DNA from 3 places in the Shewanella sp. VK101 genome. Region 2 is predicted to be linked to each of the others. Evidence: riboswitches for the same ligand, from Rfam matches in the RefSeq annotation. Region 2 holds a riboswitch; each other region holds the start of a gene.

Region 1 (7,958 bases), 1.5 Mb from region 2:
ATCCGGTGTCCACTCAGGATGAGCCGACTTCAGCAGCGCCCCGGCGCCCGCCACATGAGGGCTGGACATGGAAGTACCGGACATCAAGGTATAATCGGCAGGATCTGTCCCTGTTACTTCATGGCCATACTGCTCATCGGCATAAGCGGCATAGATGTCCACACCCGGTGCTGAAATCGAAGGCGCAATCACATCGAAGTAACGATTTGGCCCGAGTAGAGAGAAGTCGCCCAACACATCTGCCTGACGCTCAACGGCCGATGGAGTGGCATTGATTTTGGCCACCAGCCCTGGCGTGGCCGCCAGCGCATCCACAACAGCCAAGCCATCAATATTACCGATGAAAACAGAAGGGATACTGGTGTTGCCCAGTCCGGACATCTTGGTTCTGACGTTGCCTTCACCGTCTTTGTTAAAGACGATAACCCCTACTGCCCCCGCATCTTTGGCATTATTGACCTTATCGGCAAAGTTACAACCGCCGCGCTTAATCAGCGCCAACTGTTCCTTGAACGCATCGGCGGCAAAGGCGTTACAACCTTCGAAATTATCAGCTGCCAAGTCACCGGCATACACCAAAGGTGCACTGATATCTGTAGTCATTACCGGCCCGGTTCCCTGAGTGTAGTCCAGTTGGTCACCGTTGAACTCCAGAATGGAACGCACTTCCCGGTTGTGGGTAGATGCCGCGACTGAGGTATACCAGGGCGCATTTTTGGGTGAAGAAAAGGGAACTTGGCTAACCGAAGCAGAGGTATTTCCGGCCGATACGGCAGAGAAGATGCCGGCATTACGGGCAGCCAGGAAGCTCATCTCTGTCGCGCTTGACCAAGGGAAACCACCGCCGCTGATGGAATAGTTGATCACATCCACACCGTCGGCAATGGCATCATCCAACGCTTTGAGAATCGCCGATGTGGGACAACCTGAATATCTATCGCCATTGTTGCCCGGACGGCAGATCTGATAGGCAACAATGTTGGCATGGGGGGCGACCCCGGAGATCTGTGTAAATTCGAGCCCGGTCTCAATGCCATCCCCCTGAGCCTCACCGACTTCACCGGCAACATAGGGAACATTCTTAAGGATATTGCCCGCAGCAGTACTGGCAGTATGAGAACCATGGCCCCCATAATCCTCACCATTCTTGGCAGGAGGTGTTGGGCCAAAGACCTCTTCATCATCATAACTGTCGGTAATCTCAGGATAACTTCTGACCCCGATTAACTTGTCGTTGCACATGTCAGAAAACTCTGCCGCACAATCACCGACGTAGACCCCCTGCCCCCAGGGGTTAGTATGGTCGTAACCATCTCCCCCAATGTCGGCAAAGGATGGATGATCACTGTTGATCCCCGAATCGATCACCCCGACTATGACCCCTTCACCCATAGCCCGGGTCCCTGTTGCACTGCCGTCCCACACTTTGGGAGAACCTATCATGCTCTGGCTACTGTCGGTATCCATTGAATAGAGGCTTTCCCGCTCAATGAACGCCACTTCGGGTAACTTGGACAGGGCTTCAGCCTGCTGCTGATCCATGGTGACAGCCAGGCCATTAAAGGCATAGTGATATCTGGCCTTGGCCTGCAACTGAACCCCTTGGGCCGCGGCACTCATTAAAAAGTTCTGTTGTTTGGCATTCAAATACTTCACGTAGGACTTCACCGCCACACTGGCGGTATTCAGCTTGGGAGCCTTTTGGGGCGCCAGCCCTTGGCTTCGTTGTGGACTGGTGGCTTCAAGCCCGGAAATACCACCGGCATAATTCGCCACAGAGGGATCTTTAAGGCGCACTATATAAGTGTATTTACCCTCTGCAAGTCCAGGCTCTTTGACAAACTTATGTTGCCCCACCCCTTGCTGTTGTCCTTTGAGGTCGCTGGACGCACTAAGCAGATCCGACGAAATAAATGGATCCGATACGCTCACTGGCGCGGCTTCTGAATGGAATGCCATAGATAACAGCGCTGCTGAAACGGCTATTGCAACTTGACTCTTCACTTGTCTACTCCCTATAAGACTGCTTATTGTTGTTTTATGTTTCCATGCTCAAAAACACTCCCTTAATACAAAGGGATTAATTCTTGTAACACCAATTGATACAAACAAGAAACAAAAGACACAAAATATTACAAATTATCAGCCAGTTACAGAATGGTAGACGCTAAAAAGGATTTCATATCCGGCTTTGACTTAACCAGAAAGAGTGAAGTAGTTGGTCATCACCTTGTAGAGCTCAGTACCTTGATGCACAGACGCCGAGGCAAAATGCAGCACGGGGATCACATCCTCATTGAGTGAGAGCCTGGTGACTTCAGTGCCGGCATCGACTCGGTCGAGCCTGAGCATATTGACCAGAGGCGCGCCCGCAGCCAAAGGTACTCCCGGCTCGGCCAGATACTCCACCATACCTGCCATAGGTGCGTGAAACTTTCGATAGTCTTTCAGCATACAAGCAAAACGCGACATCACCTCGGGCTGTATGCTCTGGGCTATCACCTCTCTATAGCTCAGATAACTTAATATGCCTTCCGCATCCCGGCTGGCATCAGCAAGATCGATACGCTCCTGGCTGCCAAGCTCCAAAGTAAAGGCCGACACTGCGACTTTCAGCTCTCTGCCCCGGCTATTGGCATAGTCGCTGAGCTGCCACCAGGGATTGAAGGCCGCTTCATCCATCGCGCCGCCAAAACCTTTAGGCATCACCAGGGTATAGGGAATATGAAAGTAGCCGGCAGCGGACAGCTCATACTCGGGGCAATAGAGATGTTTACAGGACTTGGGGCCGGTGTGCAGATCCAGCACTATGTCAGCGCCGTGTGCCAGTTTCTGCAGATTGAGCGCCAATCTCTGCCCGGTCGTCACTCCCCAGGGATTGGCTAATGCCTGTTCACAGTTGGCAATAAGAAGACGACGAAAAGCGTCAAACAGTGCTTGCTCCGGCAGCTCACCGTGCTGCAGATACCAGTCATCCAGGTGGACGGCCTGATCCAGATAGGCTCGGTTCCAGTTGATACCTGTGATGGGATCGAAACGGCCCAAGGTAAACTCACCGCTTTTCTGGTTAATCCCCAAGGGGTTGGCCAGAGGCACCAGGGTGATATCTCCCAGAGGCGGATGGGCCTTGAAGTACTGCAGCAACTGCAAAATCACCGCATTGCCCTGCACCTCGGCGCCATGCACATTGGCCTGAATATAGACGCTGGGCGCCGCATCGCTGGCACCTTTGAAGCGATAAACAGGTATGGTCAAGGGCTGGCCGGCAGCCAGCTCCCCAACCGGCAGATGTTCAAGCTGCATCCTGAGCCCCTTCAAACAGGTTACGATGCAAAGCGGCAACAACATCACCGGCTTCGGCTTCCGACACCAAGACACAAAGATTGTGCGGACTGGCGCCCTGACAGATCATCCTGACGTTGTGGGGTTCGAGCACTTCAAATACCCGGCGACAAATCCCGGCAGTAGTGGCTATCTTGTTGCCTATGATGGCCACCAGAGCCAGCTTATCTTCCACCCGCACACGGCAGTTTTGCGACAATTCCTGCAGCAGGGCTTCGGTCAGAAGCCCCTTGCCGGCCGAATCTGAGCCCGTTTTGTCCAGCGTCAGCGACACGTTCACCTCTGAGGTGGTAATGAGATCGACACTGATCTTGTGCCGCGCCAACACGGCAAAGGTCTCTGCCAAAAAGCCCTGGGCATGCAACATCTGCAAACTGTGCAAGTTAAGTAGGGTCTGATCTCGTCTCACCGCAACGGCCCTGAATACCGGCTCATCTTCCACTTGGTGACGGATCCAGGTGCCACCTTTTTCCGGTGCCCGACTGGAGCCGACAAACACCTGGATCTGTTGACGCACCGCCGGCAAGATGGTGGCAGGGTGCAACACCTTGGCACCGAAAGTAGCCATCTCTGCCGCCTCATTAAAACTGATTTCTGCGATAGGCCTGGCGTTGGGAGCCAGTCTGGGATCTGTGGTGTAAATTCCTTCTACATCGGTCCAGATCTCGACCGCATCAGCTTCCAGCGCCTCAGCCAACAGGGCCGCAGAATAATCGCTGCCACCACGCCCAAGCGTAGTGGTTCGGCCATCGGCATCGGCGCCGATAAAGCCCTGGGTCACCAGCAGTTGCTGCTCAAGCAAGGGTTGCAATTTCTCTGTCGCCAGTCGCTTCAACTCGGCGATTTGTGGCTCGGCCTTACCGAAATGGCTATCGGTACGCATCACCAGGCGCACATCAAAGGCGCTGGCCTTGGCACCACGTTCTCTCAATACCGCGGCAAACAGCGCTGAAGAACACTGTTCGCCCAAAGATAGGATCTCATCGACCATAGCATGACTCGGCGCCTGCAATAACTTGGCACTGAGCGTTGCCATGCGGCTGAGCAAAGCATCCAGCGCCGCGGCAACATCTGCCGGTCTGCCAAGTTTATCCAGAATTGCGTATTGAATGGTGGCTATCTCTTTCAATAGCTTGAGACGGCGCTCATCCCCCATGTCGGCCTGGGACAGCTCCACCAACAGATTGGTTACGCCACTGGATGCACTGACCACAACCAGACGGGTGGCCGGGTTTCCAAGCACTATATCGGCACAGCGATTCATCGCCGGATAATCGGCAACTGAGGTACCACCAAACTTGGCAACAACAAGAGACATCAGCGCATTCCCCCACAGGCAGGTAACAGGGAAAGGTCGATAACGAGAATAGATTTCATGAGTTAAGCTCCGAACAGATAACGTTCGAAGAGCCTGGTGCAGAGATAACGCACCCCATAGCAGGGAAACAGCGATCGTCACCAGAAGCTCTCCACCAAAACCAGGTGACAGTCGCCAGGATTCAGCCTGACCAACCGACCGGAAGCGTAGCCAATACGCATCCCGACCTCGGCGTTAATCTCCCTCATGAGCCGTCATTGGAGAATTGGCCTCCTCTGACTCACTACCTAGTTAACGCACCTCTTCTGTTCCTTTCTCGCGAAAGGGATGAAAAAATTAGCAATAAAGTCCTTATGAAGTCAATGCTAATTTGCGCAGGATGAAATTTCCTCAACTCATCCGTCACTGAGCTCGGGTAACTCGCTGACCAGGCGCGCCCTGGCAGCAAACTGTCCAAGCGCCACCTCTCGCTCCCCTTTCAGGCAAGGCACCAAGGTCAAGAGCCCACTATCAACGTAGTAAAGGGCATTTTGTCGATACTTTGATGCCAGTTCGATTGCCGCAGCCTTATCCAGAAACAGAGCCCAGCTTTTTTCCATATGACTGAGATCATCGGCAGCGCCTATGATCGCCCGGTAAGGAATGCCCAGCTTATCAATATCGTGTTGTAGCTGCCGATCGAGAAGGCGGTTTTGGCAAGAAGTGAGTTTTTGCCCAAGGGGATTATGGGCGGTGACAATAGCGAAAGGAACAGCGGAAGAAAACGACTGAGTCAATAAAAAGCATGCGCTCTGGTAGTACTGCCAGAGACTTTCAAATGCAGCATCCATTGTAGTATCTGTCTCTAATGAACCGGATTTATTCTAGCAAAGGCTTTTGCATTCCCCTAGCCCCGTGAGCAAGCTCACAGTAAGACAAAATACAAAATGCTTATCTTTCAATAGGTAAAGCAAAAACTTGTGATATAGATCATAGTTAAACATTAATTTGTTAACATTTCATTTGTTAACAAATGCCCAATCCTAGTACAATGGATTGTATCGACAGAGGCTTAGAGTTAAGTGTGTGACCCGGCTAGCGCCATTACGCTACAGCATAAGTCTCTATCGATAACGACTCTGTACCAAATGTAATCTGGTTTTAAGATGACATTTTCTGGATTTTCCATGTCTTTCAGGAACTAAATCCCGCCACTGGGAATCCTAGACAGTACAGTTCGCGCCTCTCCGGGTGGAGAGCATACTTTTTGCTAATCATGAAGTGTGTTGCCGTTTCATTTCAGTTTTGAACAGCACTTACGTGAACCCTGTGAATGTTGGCGTTTTAGAGAGTATAGCGGAGCGTCACCCGCGCTCATGGTTAGATAAACTGATTTAATTAGGTAAATAACATGCAAAACCCGCACATTCTGATCGTTGAAGATGAAGCCGTTACCCGTAACACGCTGAGAAGTATTTTTGAGGCAGAAGGTTATGTGGTAACCGAAGCCAATGATGGCGCAGAGATGCACAAAGCCTTGCAGGAAAACAAGGTGAACCTGGTGGTTATGGATATCAACCTGCCAGGTAAGAATGGTTTGCTGTTGGCGCGGGAATTGCGCGAAATCAACAATATCGGTCTCATCTTCCTTACTGGCCGTGACAACGAAGTGGACAAGATCCTTGGATTGGAGATCGGTGCCGATGATTACATCACCAAGCCGTTCAACCCTCGTGAACTGACCATTCGTGCCCGTAACCTGCTGACTCGAGTCAACAGCTCTGGCGCTGAAATTGAAGAAAAGGCTGCCGTTGAATACTATCGTTTCAATGGTTGGAGCCTGGAAATCAACAGCCGTTCTCTGGTGAGCCCACAGGGTGAATCTTACAAGCTGCCACGTAGCGAATTCCGCGCTATGCTGCACTTTGTGGAAAACCCAGGCAAGATCCTCAGCCGCGCTGAGCTGCTGATGAAAATGACCGGCCGTGAGCTCAAGCCACACGACCGTACTGTTGACGTGACTATCCGTCGTATTCGTAAGCACTTCGAAAGTGTGCCTGATACACCGGAAATCATCGCCACCATCCACGGCGAAGGCTACCGTTTCTGCGGTAACCTGGAAGACTGATAAACACGCGTTATCGGCCCTGCACAAAGCCAGCTTATCGAGCTGGCTTTTGTTTATCTGCTCACCTATTTCGGTTCCCCCAGCTACTGATATTCGCAGTGGCTTCCTCACGGTAATTCTCTGCCAATCCCAGCTCCTTTATCTCCTTTATCTTAGGTTGCTCCTTTGCCACATATGCCACTTTCAGAAACAGTTGCCATACGATTGCCCATTGATATTCATCGGCATCCGCCGAGCTGAGTGCAAGTTTGATTCTGCTGGCTTCGCGGCACTGGATATTCGCCCATAAAAAAACCCGCCATCAAGGCGGGTTTTTATCAGGATAATTAATCCTTATTTCTTGGCTGCGTTACGAGCCTTGGTTTCTGCGATAACAGTCTCAGCCACGTTGGCAGGACATGGAGCATAGTGAGAGAACTCCATGGAGAACTGACCACGACCAGAAGTCATGGTACGCAGGTGACCGATGTAACCGAACATTTCTGCCAGTGGCACGTCAGCCTTAACACGTACGCCAGTCAGACCAGCTTCCTGATCCTTGATCATACCGCGACGACGGTTCAGGTCACCGATAACGTCACCAACGTGATCGTCTGGAGTGAACACGTCAACCTTCATCACAGGCTCCAGCAACTGAGGCTTGGCCTTAGGCATAGACTGACGGAATGCACCCTTGGCAGCGATTTCGAACGCGATTGCTGAGGAGTCAACTGCGTGGTAACCACCGTCGAACAGTTCAACTTCAACGTCCAGTACTGGGAAGCCAGCCAGAGGACCTTCGTTCATCATGTCTTCGAAGCCGCTTTCAACTGCTGGCCAGAATTCACGAGGTACGTTACCACCAACAACGCTGGAGGTGAACTTGAAGCCACTACCAGCTTCGCCTGGACGGATGCGGTAGTCGATCTTACCGAACTGACCAGAACCACCAGACTGCTTCTTGTGAGTGTAGCTGTCTTCAACGGCTTGAGTGATGGTTTCACGGTAAGCTACCTGTGGAGCACCAACAGTCAGTTCAACACCGTGAGTACGCTTCAGGATGTCTACTTTGATGTCCAGGTGCAATTCACCCATACCCTTAAGGATGGTTTCACCAGTTTCTTGGTCGGTTTCAACCTGGAATGATGGATCTTCTGCAACCATCTTACCCAGAGCAACACCCAGCTTCTCAGAAGCGCCTTTGTCCTTAGG
Region 2 (7,958 bases):
CATCCCGCTCAACAAGTGGAGCGTGCCTACCGCCGTGCTCGGCGGAGTAGTACTGATAGGCACCTTGATTTTGTTGATGAACTACAACCATCCCCATACCGCCATGGGCAGCCAGATGTATGTCACCACCCCGCTGATCCCCTCGGTGCGCGGCAAGGTCATAGAAGTGCCCGTCATCCCCAACAAACTGCTGAAGGAGGGCGAGCTGCTGTTCCGGGTCGATCCGACTCCTTATCAGACAGAAGTCACCCGGCTGGAGGCCAGCCTGGAGCAGGCCAAACAGGCGGTATTGGGGCTGGACGCCGCCTATAAGGCCGCCGAGGCCAGTCGCATCAAGGCCGAGGCCGAACGGGACAGAACCCAACTGGAATATGAGCGCTACCGCAGCGGTTTTGAAAAAGGCGCCTTTACCCGCGCCGATGTCGACAACCGTCGTCAGTATTATCTCGGCGCCCAGGCCTCAGTAGAGGCGGCCGAGGCCGAAGCCCGGCGCGCCAAGCTGGCACTGGAAGCCGAGTATCAGGGGCAAAACACCCAGGTGGCCGAAATTGCCGCCATGTTGGAAAAAGCCAGATTCAATCTGGAAGAAACCAGCATGCGCGCCCCCTCAGACGGTTATGTGACCCAGTTGACCCTGAGACCGGGAATGATGGTGGTGCCCATGCCCCTCAGGCCTGTGATGACCTTTGTCCATCAAGAGGAGCGCTTCTTTGTCGGCGCCTTTAGGCAAAACTCGCTGCTGCGGCTGAAACCCGGTTTCAAGGCCGAGCTGATCTTCCGCGCCCTGCCGGGCAAGGTGTTTCAAGCCGAAGTGGTCGAAGTGCTGCCAGCCATAGGTGAATCTCAGGTGCAGGCGCAGGGGCAGCTCTATGGCTCGTCACAGATTCGCCTCAACGGCCGGCCACTGGTCAAACTCAAGCCGCTGGATGATCTGAGTCAGTATCATTTGCCACTGGGCACCAATGTGGAGATCGCCATCTATTCCGATAGCTTTGAGCATGTATCAATCATGCGTAAAGTCTTGATAAGGATGAAAAGCTGGCAGAACTATCTCTATCTGGATCACTGATACTCCTTATCGACGCGCAAACCTTTGGCAAGAGTAAAAAGCCCCAGGAACACTCCCGGGGCTTTTTTGGTATCCCATCTCAGCCTCAGCCGATGGCGGCCTCGGGAGCCGCCTGGAAGCGCCTGGCGTGATAGAGGCAGAAGAGTGCAAACCAAGCGGCACTCACCAGGAAACCGGCCAGGGTGGAATGCAGCAGCCCCATGGCCAGATACCCCAGCGCCGCCCCGAAGGCGACGGTCAGGGCATAAGGCAACTGGGTCAGCACATGATCTATATGGTGACAGCCGGCGCCGGTGGCCGACAAAATACTGGTACTGGAGATGGGCGAGCTGTGATCGCCAAACACAGCGCCGGCCAGCACAGCCGACAACATGGGCAGCAGGAGTTGGATATCGCTGGCGGCGGCCATATCACCGGCGAGTGGCAACATGATACCAAAAGTGCCCCAGCTGGTGCCTGTGGCAAAAGCCATTGCACAGGAGAGCACAAACACCACCACAGGCAGCAGCCCTGTGGGCAGGTTGCCGTTGGCCAGGCTGGCGAGATATTTGCCGGTTTCCATGTCACGCACCACGGCGCCTATGGTCCAGGCAAACAGCAGTATGTTGATCGCCGGCAACATGGCCATAACCCCTCTGGGGGCGGCGCGCAGCCAAGTGGATATCCCAAGACCGAGACGCAGAGCCAACAGGCCGGACACCGCCAGGCTGCAAAGGGCGCCATAAACCAAAGACGAACCCACATTGGTATGTTCAAAGGCGCCCAGCACACTGAAGGCCTGACCATTGGCGGCCAATACCTGAGCCCCGGAGTCCAGCATGAAATAGATACTCGCCGCCGTCAGTGTCACTATCGGCAACACCATATCCAGCATGCCGCCGCGGCTGTCGGCCGGGGCTTCCATATCCAGCCCTATTGGCCTGCCCTTGGATTCATCCCAGAGCTTGCCTTCGAGCGCCCGCTGCTCATGCTGTCGCATCGGCCCAAGATCCAGTTGGAAGGCGATGACTACCACCACCATGATCAGGGTAAATACCGCATAGAGATTCATGGGGATCATCTGCACAAAGGCGGCGATCGGGCTCTGCTCTGTCACCCCATGGGCCACGAGTATGCCGCCCACCAGGGCGATGATATAGGCCCCCCAGGAGGAGATGGGCATCAATACGCACACGGGCGCCGCGGTTGAGTCCAGCAGATAAGCCAACTTGGCGCGGGAGATCTGGAATCTGTCGGTCACAGGGCGGCAAATGGGCCCCACCGACAAGCTGTGGAAGAAGTCGTCAATAAAGAAGGCAAACACCATCAAGCCGGTGAGCGACTTGGCGCTCTTGCGGCTCTGGCAGCGCCTGGCGGCCCATTCGGCGAAGGCCCGGGTCGCCCCCGAGGCGGTCATCAAGCTGATAAGCCCACCCAGCAGCAGCATAAACAGCAGCATATTAAGGTTATCGCTGTTGGGAGCACCATCGACCCAGAAGATTTTCAGCACACTGTCAAACAGGTAGCGCAGCGATTGCAGCGGTGAAAACTGCTGTAACATCAGGCTGCCGGCGACTATGCCTACCCCGAGGGAGAGCAGTACTCTACGGGTGATGATCGCCAGCGCAACCGCCAGCAGAGGAGGAACTATGGACCAGGGAGAGTCCGCAAAATGCATGATATTCATGATCTCTTTACACCTAAAACAACTAAGGTGGAGATCTACCGATAGGATCGAAGAAACTCAGACCAAGGAGGGCAGAAACTTCTCAGCTCCTTCAGGTAGCGCTCCATAGTGGATGACTATGGCAGTCCTGCACCTGTTAGATACAGAACCAGCAGCTAGGTTTGATGACCTGGCTACTTCGGCGCCGACTCCTTTCCCCGGGCCTCAAAGGCATCACCCTCTTCCCGGTTACTCTTAGGCAGCGCGCCTCTACTCAAAGGTATTCGACTGGCATTCTAACTATCACGGCCCCAATAGCAAGCCAGATTGTGCCTCTGGCGGTAAATATCCCGCCCGGTTGGCATTAAGCCTTTGGCAAGTGACTCATGTCTGGGCTCGCAAATGCCAGCTCCGGCTGTTGACGGCAACCACAGCTGCACCTAGGATCGCCCTCCCCTACCGCGACACTGAAATAACAATTAAAGGTGTGCAAATGACTCTGTTACAACGTTTTTGTGTGGCACTCTGTGCCTTGTTCTCCAGCCATTCCATGGCAACCCCCGCCCGGGCACCTATACTGCTGCAAGGTGCCATGGATGTCGAAGTCGACACCCTGGTTCAGGCCCTGAAAGACCCCAAACAGACAACTCTTGGTTCCTGGACTTTCTGGCAAGGCACTCTGGATGGCTATCCTGTCATAGTGTCCCGTACCGAAATAGGTATGGCCAATGCCGCCGCCTCCACCACGCTGGCAATAGAAAAATTTCAACCCGGTTTTATCATCAACCAGGGCACTTCCGGCGGCCACGACCCTGCGCTGCACCGCGGCGACATAGTGCTGGGGAAATACAGCTTCAATATGGGTTCCTATCGCAGCGATCTACACCCCAAAGGCCAGGGCATAGATCCCAAACGCTGGCATAACTTCGATGTCACCATGCGTTTGCGTCAGGATGGCAAGCTGGTGAAACACAAGCGCTTTGATGCCGATCCCAAGCTACTGGCTCTGGGACAACAACTGGCGTCAGCTTATCGCCATGGCAAGGTAGTGACCGGCGTGATCGGCAGTGCCGATGAGTGGAACCGCGAAGTCGACCGCATCGAGTGGCTGCACCAAACTTATCAAACCTCGGCCGAAGAGATGGAAACCGCTGCGGCCGCCCTGGTTGCCAAGGCATATGAGATCCCTTTTATCGGGATTCGGGTACTCTCCAATACCGACCTGCACGGCGAAGAGTTTGAGCCACAAACCGCTATCCACTGTCAGCAGTTTGTCATTGAGTACACCAAGAAGTTGATCGCAGGTTTGGAAGGTAAATAAGTTTCGAGGACTTCAAAGTAAAAGCCGGTGATATTGTCCACCGGCTTTTGTTTTTCAGGCCCTCATCTTAAGCTAGCTCGCCGGCGATAAGAAAATGGCCTCCACCTCTTTGGCCAGTGTCTGCCAGCCCAGTTTCGAATAGCCTTGCTGGTAACGGTATTCCCAAACCTTGGTTTCCGACTCGGGTGCTTGTTTTCGCTGGATAACCAAGCGGTAGTCATCCATCGTTGGTGACTCTGGCTCCGGCAATGACAGGCTGGCAAAAGTCTGCTTGCTCTCGGCACAGCTCTGGCCGCGATACCGAATAAACACCTGCAAACCCGTATCGAAATCCTTGTCATTAATTTGGGATTGGATCTCGCTGCCGGGCACAGTGTATTCCGTCTCATTCACCAGGCAGAGTCGTTGTTTGTGGGTCTTTCCGACTTGCGCTGTAACATTGGCGAATACGGTTGATGGGCTGGCGACCAGGCTGAATAAACCTATTCCCAGTAGTGTCAGACGGGTCAATTTCATCGGCACACTCCTTATGCAAGATTGATTGGCTCTGGCTCATTCAAGCATAAAAAGCGTCCAGAGACTGCCTCAAAGGAGCAACAAATTGTATCTGCTGTTTCAAAATCACCTACAACTCACCAACATCAAACAAGCGATATTGGCAGATAAAACAAACAATGCGGGCACCACCAGGGGGCCCGCATAATAACTGTCAGACAGGATAACTTGGGTTCAGTCACGCAGCTTGTAGCTGACCTCGACCCTGTCGGAGAAAGTTACCTGGCCATACTCATAGCTCTGGTTGATAGCGCCTTCAGCCATCATGGCGGCCTTGTACATCACAGGGCGCACCGGGCCTTGGTCGAAATAACGAATCGACCAGACGCCATCGAGTTTCTCGCCAAATCCGGCCGCCAACTCACTGGCCTTTTGCTTGGCATCTTCAATGGCCGCCTGCCGCGCCTGCTTGCGCATCTCGGCTTCTTTACTGGACTTAAGGTTGATCTGGTTCACCTTGTTGATCCCGCCTATTAACGCCGAGTCCAGTATGGGATTGAGCTGATCCAACTGTTTCACCAACACGGTCACACTGCGACTGGCGCGATACCCCTTGAGCTCGGGCGCCTTGTCCTTGAGGTAAACATACTCAGGTTGCAGATTCAGATTGGCGGCGGCAATCGACTCCTTGGCGACCCCGGCCTTGAGCAGGCGCTCGATAAAAGCGGCCACCGCCTTGTCGGATGCGGCCTTGGCCGCCTTGGCATCAGATTCGCTTAATGACACTTCAACATGGATTTCAGCCATATCCGGCTCAACCTGTATCTGGCTGACGCCTGTAGTTTCCAGCAGAGGTCTATCCTGAGCCAGTACTGAGTGGCTCATCAGAGTAGCGGGTAACAGTGCGCCTATCAGCGCCAGATTCAGCAGAGATTTTTTCATCTTGGTTCTCCAAAAAGTTCGCTTTCGTTGACCATAGAAACGCAGCCGGCTGACAAAAGGGTTAAAAAAATCAAAAAATTTTTCAACGACGTTTTGAAGCAGCAACCGAGATGGCAACATAGAACATAAATTAACCAGCCCAACTGTACCTTTTCGATGGCTGAGGTATAATCGCCGCCAATTTTACCGGCACCCAAGCGTGCTCCATCAGCTTTAGCATTGCGGAAAACAGCTCTTGAAGAAATCAGTCGACATTTTTGATCCCAAGCAGACCACGACTCTGGACACTCCGGCCAAGACTCTGGCACAGGAAAACAGCCCTGCCGAGGCCCAAACCAGCGGCAATCGCATCGGCTTTGTCAGCCTGGGCTGCCCCAAAAACCTGGTGGATTCCGAGCGGATCCTCACCCAACTGCGCATCGACGGCTATGAGGTTACCAACAGCTATGACAATGCCGACCTGGTAATAGTCAACACCTGTGGCTTTATTGATGCCGCGGTGGAAGAGTCGCTGGATGCCGTGCGTGAAGCGCTGGAAGAAAACGGCAAGGTTATAGTCACCGGCTGCCTGGGCGCCAAGGAAAACCAGATCCGCGAAGTGCATCCGGATGTACTGGAGATCACCGGCCCCCACAGCTATGAAGCCGTGCTGAACCATGTGCACAAATATGTGCCCAAGCCAGAGCACAACCCCTTCACCTCGCTGATCCCGCAAGCCGGCGTTAAGCTGACCCCCAAGCATTATGCCTACCTGAAGATTTCCGAAGGCTGCGACAACCGCTGTACCTTCTGCATCATTCCGGCGCTGAGGGGCGATCTGGACAGCCGCAGTGTCGGCAGCGTGCTGGATGAAGCCAAACGCCTGGTGGAAAGCGGCGTTCAGGAGATTCTGGTCGTCAGCCAGGACACCTCGGCCTACGGCAAAGACAAGGGCGGTCGCACCGACTTCTGGAACGGCATGCCGGTGAAGCAAGATATCACTACCCTGGCCCGCCATTTGGGCAAGATGGGTGTGTGGGTGCGCCTGCACTATGTCTACCCTTACCCTTGGGTCGATGAGCTGATCCCGCTGATGGCCGAAGGACTGATCCTGCCCTATCTGGATCTGCCGCTGCAGCACGCCAGCCCTCGCGTGCTCAAGATGATGAAGCGTCCCGGCCGGGTCGACCGCCAGTTGGACTCCATCAAGAAATGGCGTGAGATCTGCCCGGATCTGGTGATCCGCTCAACCTTTATCGTTGGCTTCCCCGGTGAAACCGAAGAGGATTTCGAAATCCTGCTGGACTTCCTGCGTGAAGCAAGGCTGGACCGCGTAGGCTGCTTCAAGTACTCGGAAGTCGATGGCGCCGTGGCCAATACCTTGGCAGAGCTTATCAGTGAAGAGGTCAAGCAGGACCGCTATGAGCGTTTCATGCAGGTGCAGGCCGAGATCAGTGCCGAGCGGCTGGCGCGCCTGGTAGGCCGTGAGCTGGATGTCCTTATCGATGATGTGGACGAGGAAGGCGCCATTGGCCGCTGTTATGCCGATGCGCCTGAAATCGACGGCATGGTATTCCTCAACGGGGAAGTGGAACTAAGCCCAGGGGACATGGTGCGCGCACTGATCACTCATTCTGATGAGCACGATCTGTGGGCCGAACTGGTGCAGATGCCGGAATAAACTCTCCCAACACCTTGGGGAAATCTTTCTTGAGGTGTCAGCAGGGTGAAAAGATTAGAGTCATAAAATCAAAAGGGGCAACACCCTGTTGCCCCTTTCCATTGCGTCTTTTACGACTGTATGATCCTTTGCCCTTCTTCGGCTTCTCGCTGCGACAGCGAAACAGTGAACTGGTCACCACGGCCTTGAGGGCGTTATCTTTGATCTGTCCACGACCGGATTCATGTTCCAGCAGTGCGGTCTGCTTAATATGTTTGGCCATATCGGCTCCTTATTTCAATTGGATGAGACTTGCCCGGCCATACCGGACAAAAATCGCGCAAATACTACTCCCTTTTGTACCAATAACCAAATATCTTAATCTTGGCCCAAAGTACAATGTCGCGTTTCGCCTTATTCATGTTATTAAAAACAATCACTATTCAGTCTGTTTCAGTCAATCCGGGAGGGTTTGTTCTGTGATATTCAGGTTCTGTTGTCTGGCGCTGCTGGCACTCGCTTGTTCACCACAGCAGCTTGCCGCAGAAACCTGTGAGCTGACCATGGGGTATCGCACCAATGCCAGGGCCCCCTATATTGCTGAAGCACCGGATAACAGTGGCCTCTATCTCAGCCTATATCAAGACGCAGCGGCAAGAATAGGTTGTAGTCTCAAGGTAGTGCGAGCGCCGAAAAAGCGTATTCTCTGGGAAATTGCCAAGGGCAATATCGACTTCTATCCCGGGCTGGCCTTCTCCAAAGAGCGCCACGACTACGCGCATTTCATCGCCAACGGCCTGTCTGAACGCTATATCGGCGTCAGCCGCGCCGACTTGAGTGACATCAC
Region 3 (7,958 bases), 2.2 Mb from region 2:
GTGCTAAGTTGCGCTAAAAAACTCATAACTAAAGATGGAAGTCATAATAATGCGAAAATCTCTTCTGGCGCTGGCCGTTGGCGCCACACTGGCTATTTCTGGCTGCAGCGCCCACAATCCTCAGGACACAAATCTGGCAAGTGCGGAAGCCACTCAAAGCAATCCACTTTTTGCCAAGAGCACCTTGCAATATCAGGCCCCGGATTTTCGCCTGATCAAAGATGAACACTTCAAGCCTGCACTCGAAGCCGGTATTGCCGAGCACTACCAGGAAGTGTTGGCCATTGCCAACAACCCAGAGAAACCCACTTTTGCCAACACCATAGTCGCCCTGGAAAAATCCGGTGAACTGCTAAGCCGCGCCTCAAGCGTTTTCTATAATCTGACCGGCTCCAACTCCAACCCTGAACTGCGTAAAATTCAGGGTGAAATGGCGCCCAAGATGGCGGCCCACTCAGACAACGTCAACCTCAACCCGGAGCTGTTTGTCCGCATCGACAGCCTCTACTCTCAACGGCAGCAATTGGGCCTGAGCAGCGAAGAAGTGCGCCTTATTGAGGTGTACCACCAACGCTTTGTGCTCGCCGGCGCCAAGCTGACCGAGAACGAAAAAGCCCAGATCCGCGCCTTGAACGAAGAGCAGTCCAAGCTGGTGAACGAATTCCAGCAACGACTGATGCGGATGAACAAAGAAATCGCCGTAACTGTTACTGACGTTGCTCAATTGGAAGGTCTGTCCGACTCGGCCATTCGCAATGCCGCGGCCGATGCCAAGGCCGCTGGGCTCGATGGTCAATACCTGATCAGCATCACCAACACCACTCGCCAGCCTGTGCTGGCTCAGCTGAAAAACCGAGAGCTGAGAAAACAGATTTGGGAAGCCTCGGCCTATCGCGGCCTTGAAGGTGAAAACGAAACCGCCTCTCTGGTGGCCCGCCTGGCGCAACTGCGCGCCGAACGCGCCGCCCTGCTGGGATTTGATAACTGGGCCAGTTACCGCCTGAGCCCACAGATGGCCAAGACACCCGAGGCCGTCTATGAGATGTTCGGCTCCATGGTGCCGGCCGTTGTCGCCAACACCCAGAAAGAAGCCGCCGATATCCAGGCGATGATCGACAAGACTGGTGGCAAGTTCCAGCTCAAGCCTTGGGACTGGGCCTTCTATGCCGAACTGGTGCGCCAGGAGAAATATGATCTGGATGAAGCCAGCCTCAAGCCTTACTTCGAATTCAATCGAGTGTTGGAAGACGGCGTCTTCTTTACCCTCAACCAACTCTATGGGGTAACCTTCAAGCCACGGCCGGATCTGCCGGTTTATCACCCGGACGTCAAAGCCTGGGAAATGTTCGATGCCGATGGCAGCAGCATGGCCATCTTCTACGGCGACTATTTCGCCCGTGAAGGCAAGCGCGGCGGTGCCTGGATGAGCTCTTTCGTCAACCAGAACCTGCTCAAGGGTGAAAAGCCTGTGGTGGTCAATGTGATGAACATCAAGAAGGCACCGGAAGGCGAAGCCACCTTCGTCAGCTATGACGAAGTAACCACCATGTTCCACGAGTTGGGCCACGGCACGCATGGCATGTTCTCCAAAGTAACCTACCCCAGCCTGTCCGGTACTGCGGTATCCCGTGACTTTGTCGAGTTCCCATCCACCTTCGAAGAGGACTGGGCCGGTCATCCACAAGTGTTGGCCAACTATGCCAAGCACTACCAAACCGGCGAGCCTTTACCCAAGGCGATGCTGGACAAGTTGCTGAAGTCCCGCAGCTTCAACCAGGGCTTCGACACCCTGGAGTATATGGCTGCTGCATTGGTCGACATGGAATGGCATTCGCTGGACAAAAACGCACCGCTGCAGAATGTCGCCGAGTTTGAAGCCAAGGCGCTTGAAAAGCACGGCCTGAACATTGAAGCCGTGCCACCACGTTACAAGTCGACCTACTTTGCCCACGCCTTCCCGGGTGGCTACAGTGCCAGCTACTACGCCTATATGTGGAGCGAAATTCTCGCGGCCGATGCCTTTGCCTATGTACAGACCCAAGGCGGCCTGAAGCGGGATATCGGCATGAAGTATCGCAAGACCATCCGCGAAGTGGGTAACAGCGTGCCCCCTATGGAAGCTTACAAAAACTTCCGTGGCCAGGAGCCGACAACCGATGCCCTGCTCAAGCGTCGTGGTCTGCTCTGATAAGTGAGCGCTGAAAACCGTTTAAGTCCGAGGTGCGAGATTACACCTCGGACTTAAGCATAAAAAACACCTGAGTCTTCCGGCTCAGGTGTTTTTTTATGACAAGCTATTCGACTTCCAACACCGGCACTCATTCTCCCCGTAATCAGGGCCGGGTCTATTTTGCAACCCCTTGAAAATGGACACGTGATACCTAAGGAAGGTGCAAACAAGTCCCATGTGTGCTCTGCGTCGGCTTCCAGGCCTGAATGCAAGGCGTGATTTGCAGCAAATGGCCAAGTCCTTTGCAAGAAGCACAACACAGCAGGCAGGTCTGTAAGCCACGCCCTTCGGGGCTTTCACAGCAGCCGGCTTTCTGCGTTATCCGACTTCGACAGGCCCCGGCATGCCTTCAGTCCGATGCCTTGAATGCCAATTGCTGTGTAAGCCAGAGTGCCACGAGGACTTATTCGCACCTTCCCTAATTGAGAGTGGCAGGCATTTATCCCCAAGTACTGGTGGGATCCCGATTTCCATCACTGCGAGACTGAATCGTTAATGTTTCTTTAAAGAATTTTTAGTGACTTGTTCCTGTGAGTGGAGAAAATATTGAAATACACACTACCCACTATTTAAGGCTTGCCAGGTTCCAAGAGATAGGTTTATAAGGGATCCACGCAGGGAGGAGCCTCCTCCCGTATTTTCTGTCAACCTGGATTTTGTATGTCATTGGTCGCTTCCACAATTTGTTTGCAGCCTAGTCGCCAACAAGTGACCGTCGCCAATCTCCTCCTGCTCTCTCTGGAACTCAACCGGGGCTGACAGGCTATTATCTTTTATTTTCTGTCAGTGAGAGTCGCTGGCAGAGTCATCAAAACGCTCACTTGCTGGTTACTTCAAAGCTGACATACTTGAGGAAGACTATGTTAAGTGCACGCAATATCGCCGCTTTGGGTTTTATGACCTTTGCAATGTACTTGGGCGCCGGCAACCTTATTTTCCCATCATTTTTGGGTTATCAGGCAGGCGAAAACCTGTTTCAGGGCATGGCAGGCTTTCTACTGGCCGGTGTGGGCTTACCCGCCTTTGCTTTGGTCATTGTGGCCCTGGTGGGGGGCTCCGATAACCTGACTTCAGTACTTCCCCGCCCTCTGGCTACCACGTTCTGGATTATGGTATTTATCGTGATTGGCCCGGCATTTGTCATTCCTCGCGCCATCACAGTCGCTTACCAATTCGGTTTTAGCCCGTTTTTCGGTGACAACGCACTGGGTCCTTTTTCAATTATCTTCTGCGTTATCGCTGTGCTGTTTTCCCTGTATCCGGGCAAACTGGTCGACAACCTGGGGAAGTGGTTGACGCCGGCGCTAATGGCTATCCTACTGGCAATGGCTATCGCCGCACTGTTGTTTCCGAGTCAAGGCATTTCCCAGGCGACCGGCGCCTATGTAAGCAGCGCATTTGCCGAAGGTGTGACTCAAGGATATATGACCATGGACGCCTTGGGCTCTATCGGTTTTGGATGGGTTATCTTCCGCGCGATTAAAAGTATGGGTGTCACTCAGCCAAAGGCGATTACCAGGTACACCCTGATTGCCGCCTTGATGTACGCTGTGGCTATGGCACTGGTATATATATCCCTGGCTTATATCGGCGCCAGCAGCGTCGGTGAATACAGTAACGGCGGGGATATTCTGACCACCTTTACCACAACACATTTTGGTATTTTAGGTACCTTGCTGTTGGGGGCTGTGATGATATTGGCTTGCCTGACGACGATAATCGGCGTGACGACTGCCGGCAGTGAGTTTTATAGCCGCACATTCAGTAAAGTGTCTTACCGTAACAGTGTGCTGGTCACCATGATAATTGGAGCGATGGTTGCCAATATTGGTCTGGAGCAACTTTTACAGATCACCCAACCCGTCGTGGTAGCCCTGCATCCGATTGCGATTGCCTTGTTGTTGATTGCGCCGCTACGGCGCCTTGTCTCCATGTCTGGCGTACTTGCAACCTTAGCGGCAGCGTTGATTTTTGGCGCTCTGGACGCCTTGCATATTCTCGGCAGTATGCCTGCCAGCCTGGATGCAATTTTGAACCAGTATCTACCCTTATACGCTTGCTATGCAGCTTGGATTGTCCCAACGGTTATTGTTCTGGCCATAGCGACGAGTTTGACTCTGTTTGCCCGCTCGGCATCGGCTCGCGTCATCACGGAAAACTCAATAGAGCTGTCACAAAAATAATTGGCAAGGCCGGTTTGAATCAATAGATATTTAGCCTGAATATCCAAGACGAGAGTACGCCTCCAACTCCAATGGCCCTGAAATATAGGTAACAAAAAACGCTGCCAAGGCAGCGTTTTTTAATTGGCCGGTTAGGCAGCACTGTTTTTGGGCTGCTGCCACTTGAGCCACACCAGCCCCAGCATGAACAGCACACAACTGCTGGCAAGCCCAAGCCATACCGACTCGGTAAAGCCGAGTACTATATAGCCACCGAGGGAAATAACTGCGACCAAGACCGCATAGGGCAACTGAGTCAACACATGGTCGATATGATGGCAGCTGGCACCTGTGGATGACAGAATCGTGGTGTCCGATATCGGCGAGCAGTGATCGCCAAACACAGCCCCGGAAAGCACGGCGGCCAGCATAGGCAACATCATGCCACTGTGGCTGCCCATGGCCATATCGGCGGCAATCGGCAACATGATACCAAAGGTGCCCCAGCTGGTGCCGGTAGAAAAGGCGGTAAGCCCAGCCAAAATAAATAGCACGGCCGGCAACAAGGCAAAGGGAATATTGCCACTGGCGAGGCTGGCCATAAACTTGCCGGTTTCCAGTGAGCCTATGATCCCGGCTATGGTCCAGGCAAACATCAGAATATAGATGGCCGGCAACATGGAACGGGCACCCGAGGTGAGTGCCTTGAGGATCATCTTGGCTTCAATCTTCTGGATAAAGGCCAGCAGCAGCGTCACCACCAGACCGATGGAAGCACCAAAGAACAGAGATGAGCCCACATCGGTTTTCTCGAAGGCACCTATGATACTGAAAGGCAGGCTTTCTGCCGCCAGGGCATCGGCACCACTGGAAACCATAAAATAGAAGGTTGCCACCACCAAGACACCTATGGGCAGGAACAGGCCGTGCACCTGGCCGGTTTCCGCCTCGGGCAGATCGGCATTGGCACCGGGGGGCAACCCCTTGGACTCATCATAGAGATTGCCCTTGCGGGCGTTGAGCTCGTGTTTGCGCATGGCGCCAATATCCAGCTCCATAAAGGTGACGCACAGCAAGAGCGCCAGGGCAAACAGGGCATAGAAGTTCATCGGGATCATCTGCACGAAAGCGCTCAGATGTCCTACTTCAGTAAAACCGTGGGCGGTGAGAATGCCGCCGATAAGGGCGATAATATAGGCGCCCCAACTGGATACCGGCGAGATAACGCACACGGGCGCGGCGGTAGAATCCAAAAGATACGCCAGTTTGGAGCGGGAGATATAATATCTGTCGGTCAGAGGCCTAGCGATACTGCCCACCACCAGGCTGTTGAAGTAGTCATCGATAAACACCGCACAGCCGAGAAACATGGTCAGCAGCTTGGCATCACGGCGATTACGGATATGCTGTCTGGCCCAGTTGGCAAAGGCTCTGGCCGAGCCACTGACGGTGATCAGCGCAGTGATCATCCCCAGCAGCACCAGGAACCCCAGAATATACAGGTTCCAGGCATTGAAAGCACCATCGTCCCATACCAGGGAAAGCACCCTTTGCCCCAGATAAACCCCGGTGTCCAATACCGACCATTGATTGAGCAACAAGGCTCCAATCAATATCCCTAGCCCCAGCGATAACAACACCCGACGGGTGAGGATCGCCAATAAAATTGCCACAACCGGCGGCAACAAAGAGAGTGCCGAATCGGCATAACTTGTTAGTGTCATTGAGTCTTGTTCTTCGTTAAATACGAATGGAGGGCAACTGAACTGGTGGGAAAAGGCAATGGCATACCGAGTAGCACCTGTCCTTTCAGTAGCGCTCCATAGTAACGTCAATCTGTCATCCCGACAGAATATACTATGGCAGTGCTGCCCCTATTTGGTAACAGCCCCAGCGGTGGACCTTGATAAGTCGCAACCACTTCGGCACCAAATCCTTTCGCGATACATAAACGGAATCACCCTGCTTACCGCTACTGATATTTAGTGCGCCTCTACTTCTCAGGACGCCTGATGTCAGGCGTGAGGCACATAAAAACATAGGCGGCTTTGAGGATGCTACCCCAAAGCCGCCTATCGTGACCTAGATCACAGATTAAATCAACTCGTTCAATTTAGGCACAACATCAAACAGGTCAGCTTCCAAGCCATAATCGGCAACCTGGAAGATAGGCGCTTCAGGATCTTTGTTGATGGCCACAATGACTTTTGAATCCTTCATACCGGCCAGATGTTGAATCGCCCCGGAGATACCCACAGCGATATAAAGCTCTGGCGCCACGATTTTACCCGTCTGGCCAACCTGCAGGTCGTTGGGAACAAAGCCGGCATCCACTGCTGCCCGCGATGCACCTACGGCGGCGCCCAGCTTATCGGCCAAGGCTTCCAGCATGGCAAAGTTTTCGCCACTACCCATACCGCGACCACCGGAAACAATGACTCTGGCGCTGCCAAGCTCCGGACGAGCCGACTCGGTCAGGCTCTGGGATACAAAGCTGCTCTTGGCGTCAAAGACACTATCGAGCTGATTGATTTCAGCTGAGCCTGTCTCGGCAACGGCGTCGAAGGCGCTGGCACGCACTGTAGCCACTTTCTTATCGTCCAGACTCTTAACGGTTGCCATGGCGTTACCGGCATAAACGGGACGGACAAAAGTATCGGCGTCAATCACCTTGGTGATCTCAGAAAGTTGAGCCACATCCAGCAAAGCCGCCACTCGTGGCAGTATGTCCTTACCCTGGCTTGAAGCTGCAGCCAGAATGTGGCTGTAGTCACCACTCAGAGACAAGATGAGTTCACCAATATTGTCGGCAAGATGAGCACCATAGGCAGGGTTATCGGCCAGCAGTACTTTACTGACGCCTTCAAGCTTGGCGGCAGCATCGGCGGCGGCCTTACAATCCTGACCGGCAACCAAGAGGTGAATATCTCCCCCTATGGCTTTGGCTGCGGCGACAACTTTGGCTGTGTCCTGTTTCAGGCTGGCATTATCGTGTTCTGCTATTACTAATACGGCCATTTAGATCACCTTCGCTTCGTTTTTCAACTTGTCCACCAGCTCCTCAACGGAAGCCACCATCACACCCGCCTGACGGCTGGCCGGTGCAGCTACCTCCAACACCTGTACGTGCTGCTTGAGCGCCACTCCCAGGTCATCAATGCTCATGGTCTCCAGCGGCTTGCGCTTGGCTTTCATGATATTGGGCAAAGAAGCATAGCGAGGCTCATTCAGACGCAGATCTGCGGTGACCACGGCAGGCAGAGGCATGGACAGAGTCTGTAAGCCGCCATCCACTTCCCGGGTGACCAGCAGAGTTTCGCCTTCCAGCTTCACTTCAGATGCAAAGGTTGCCTGAGGCATACCGGCGAGCGCCGCCAGCATCTGTCCTGTCTGATTGTTATCGCCGTCGATGGACTGCTTACCGAGCAGAATAAGTTGCGCCTGTTCCTTGTCCTGCACCGCCTTGAGCAGTTTGGCAATAGAAAGGGGCACCAGCTCTTCATCGGTTTCGATGTGAATGGCACGGTCGGCACCCAGAGCAAGTGCGGTACGCAGCTGCTCCTGTG

Evidence for each region. A riboswitch is a leader RNA that binds a small molecule or an ion and turns the genes downstream of it on or off. The one in region 2 is predicted to bind lysine.
Region 1: another riboswitch for lysine. It lies ahead of lysC (lysine-sensitive aspartokinase 3); the one in region 2 lies ahead of ACSHSR_RS02760 (Na+/H+ antiporter NhaC family protein).
Region 3: another riboswitch for lysine. It lies ahead of ACSHSR_RS14915 (Na+/H+ antiporter NhaC family protein); the one in region 2 lies ahead of ACSHSR_RS02760 (Na+/H+ antiporter NhaC family protein).

Annotation. Positions count from the first base shown of each region.
Region 1 covers NZ_CM151402.1:4,007,415-4,015,372, forward strand. The annotation lists gene ACSHSR_RS17900 (S8 family serine peptidase) at 1-2,004, opposite strand, end outside; gene ACSHSR_RS17905 (succinylglutamate desuccinylase/aspartoacylase family protein) at 2,197-3,303, opposite strand; gene lysC (lysine-sensitive aspartokinase 3) at 3,293-4,660, opposite strand; lysine riboswitch at 4,797-4,973, opposite strand; gene ACSHSR_RS17915 (DUF3293 domain-containing protein) at 5,056-5,490, opposite strand; gene arcA (two-component system response regulator ArcA) at 6,051-6,767, shown strand; gene fusA (elongation factor G) at 7,101-7,958, opposite strand, start outside.
Region 2 covers NZ_CM151402.1:587,302-595,259, reverse strand. The annotation lists gene ACSHSR_RS02765 (HlyD family secretion protein) at 1-1,069, shown strand, start outside; gene ACSHSR_RS02760 (Na+/H+ antiporter NhaC family protein) at 1,155-2,735, opposite strand; lysine riboswitch at 2,824-2,995, opposite strand; gene ACSHSR_RS02755 (5'-methylthioadenosine/S-adenosylhomocysteine nucleosidase) at 3,208-4,035, shown strand; gene ACSHSR_RS02750 (hypothetical protein) at 4,108-4,551, opposite strand; gene ACSHSR_RS02745 (oxidative stress defense protein) at 4,765-5,472, opposite strand; gene rimO (30S ribosomal protein S12 methylthiotransferase RimO) at 5,708-7,132, shown strand; gene ACSHSR_RS02735 (ribosome alternative rescue factor ArfA) at 7,170-7,394, opposite strand; gene ACSHSR_RS02730 (substrate-binding periplasmic protein) at 7,591-7,958, shown strand, end outside.
Region 3 covers NZ_CM151402.1:3,346,133-3,354,090, forward strand. The annotation lists gene ACSHSR_RS14905 (M3 family metallopeptidase) at 50-2,188, shown strand; gene brnQ (branched-chain amino acid transport system II carrier protein) at 3,091-4,413, shown strand; gene ACSHSR_RS14915 (Na+/H+ antiporter NhaC family protein) at 4,545-6,116, opposite strand; lysine riboswitch at 6,198-6,396, opposite strand; gene ACSHSR_RS14920 (electron transfer flavoprotein subunit alpha/FixB family protein) at 6,487-7,410, opposite strand; gene ACSHSR_RS14925 (electron transfer flavoprotein subunit beta/FixA family protein) at 7,411-7,958, opposite strand, start outside.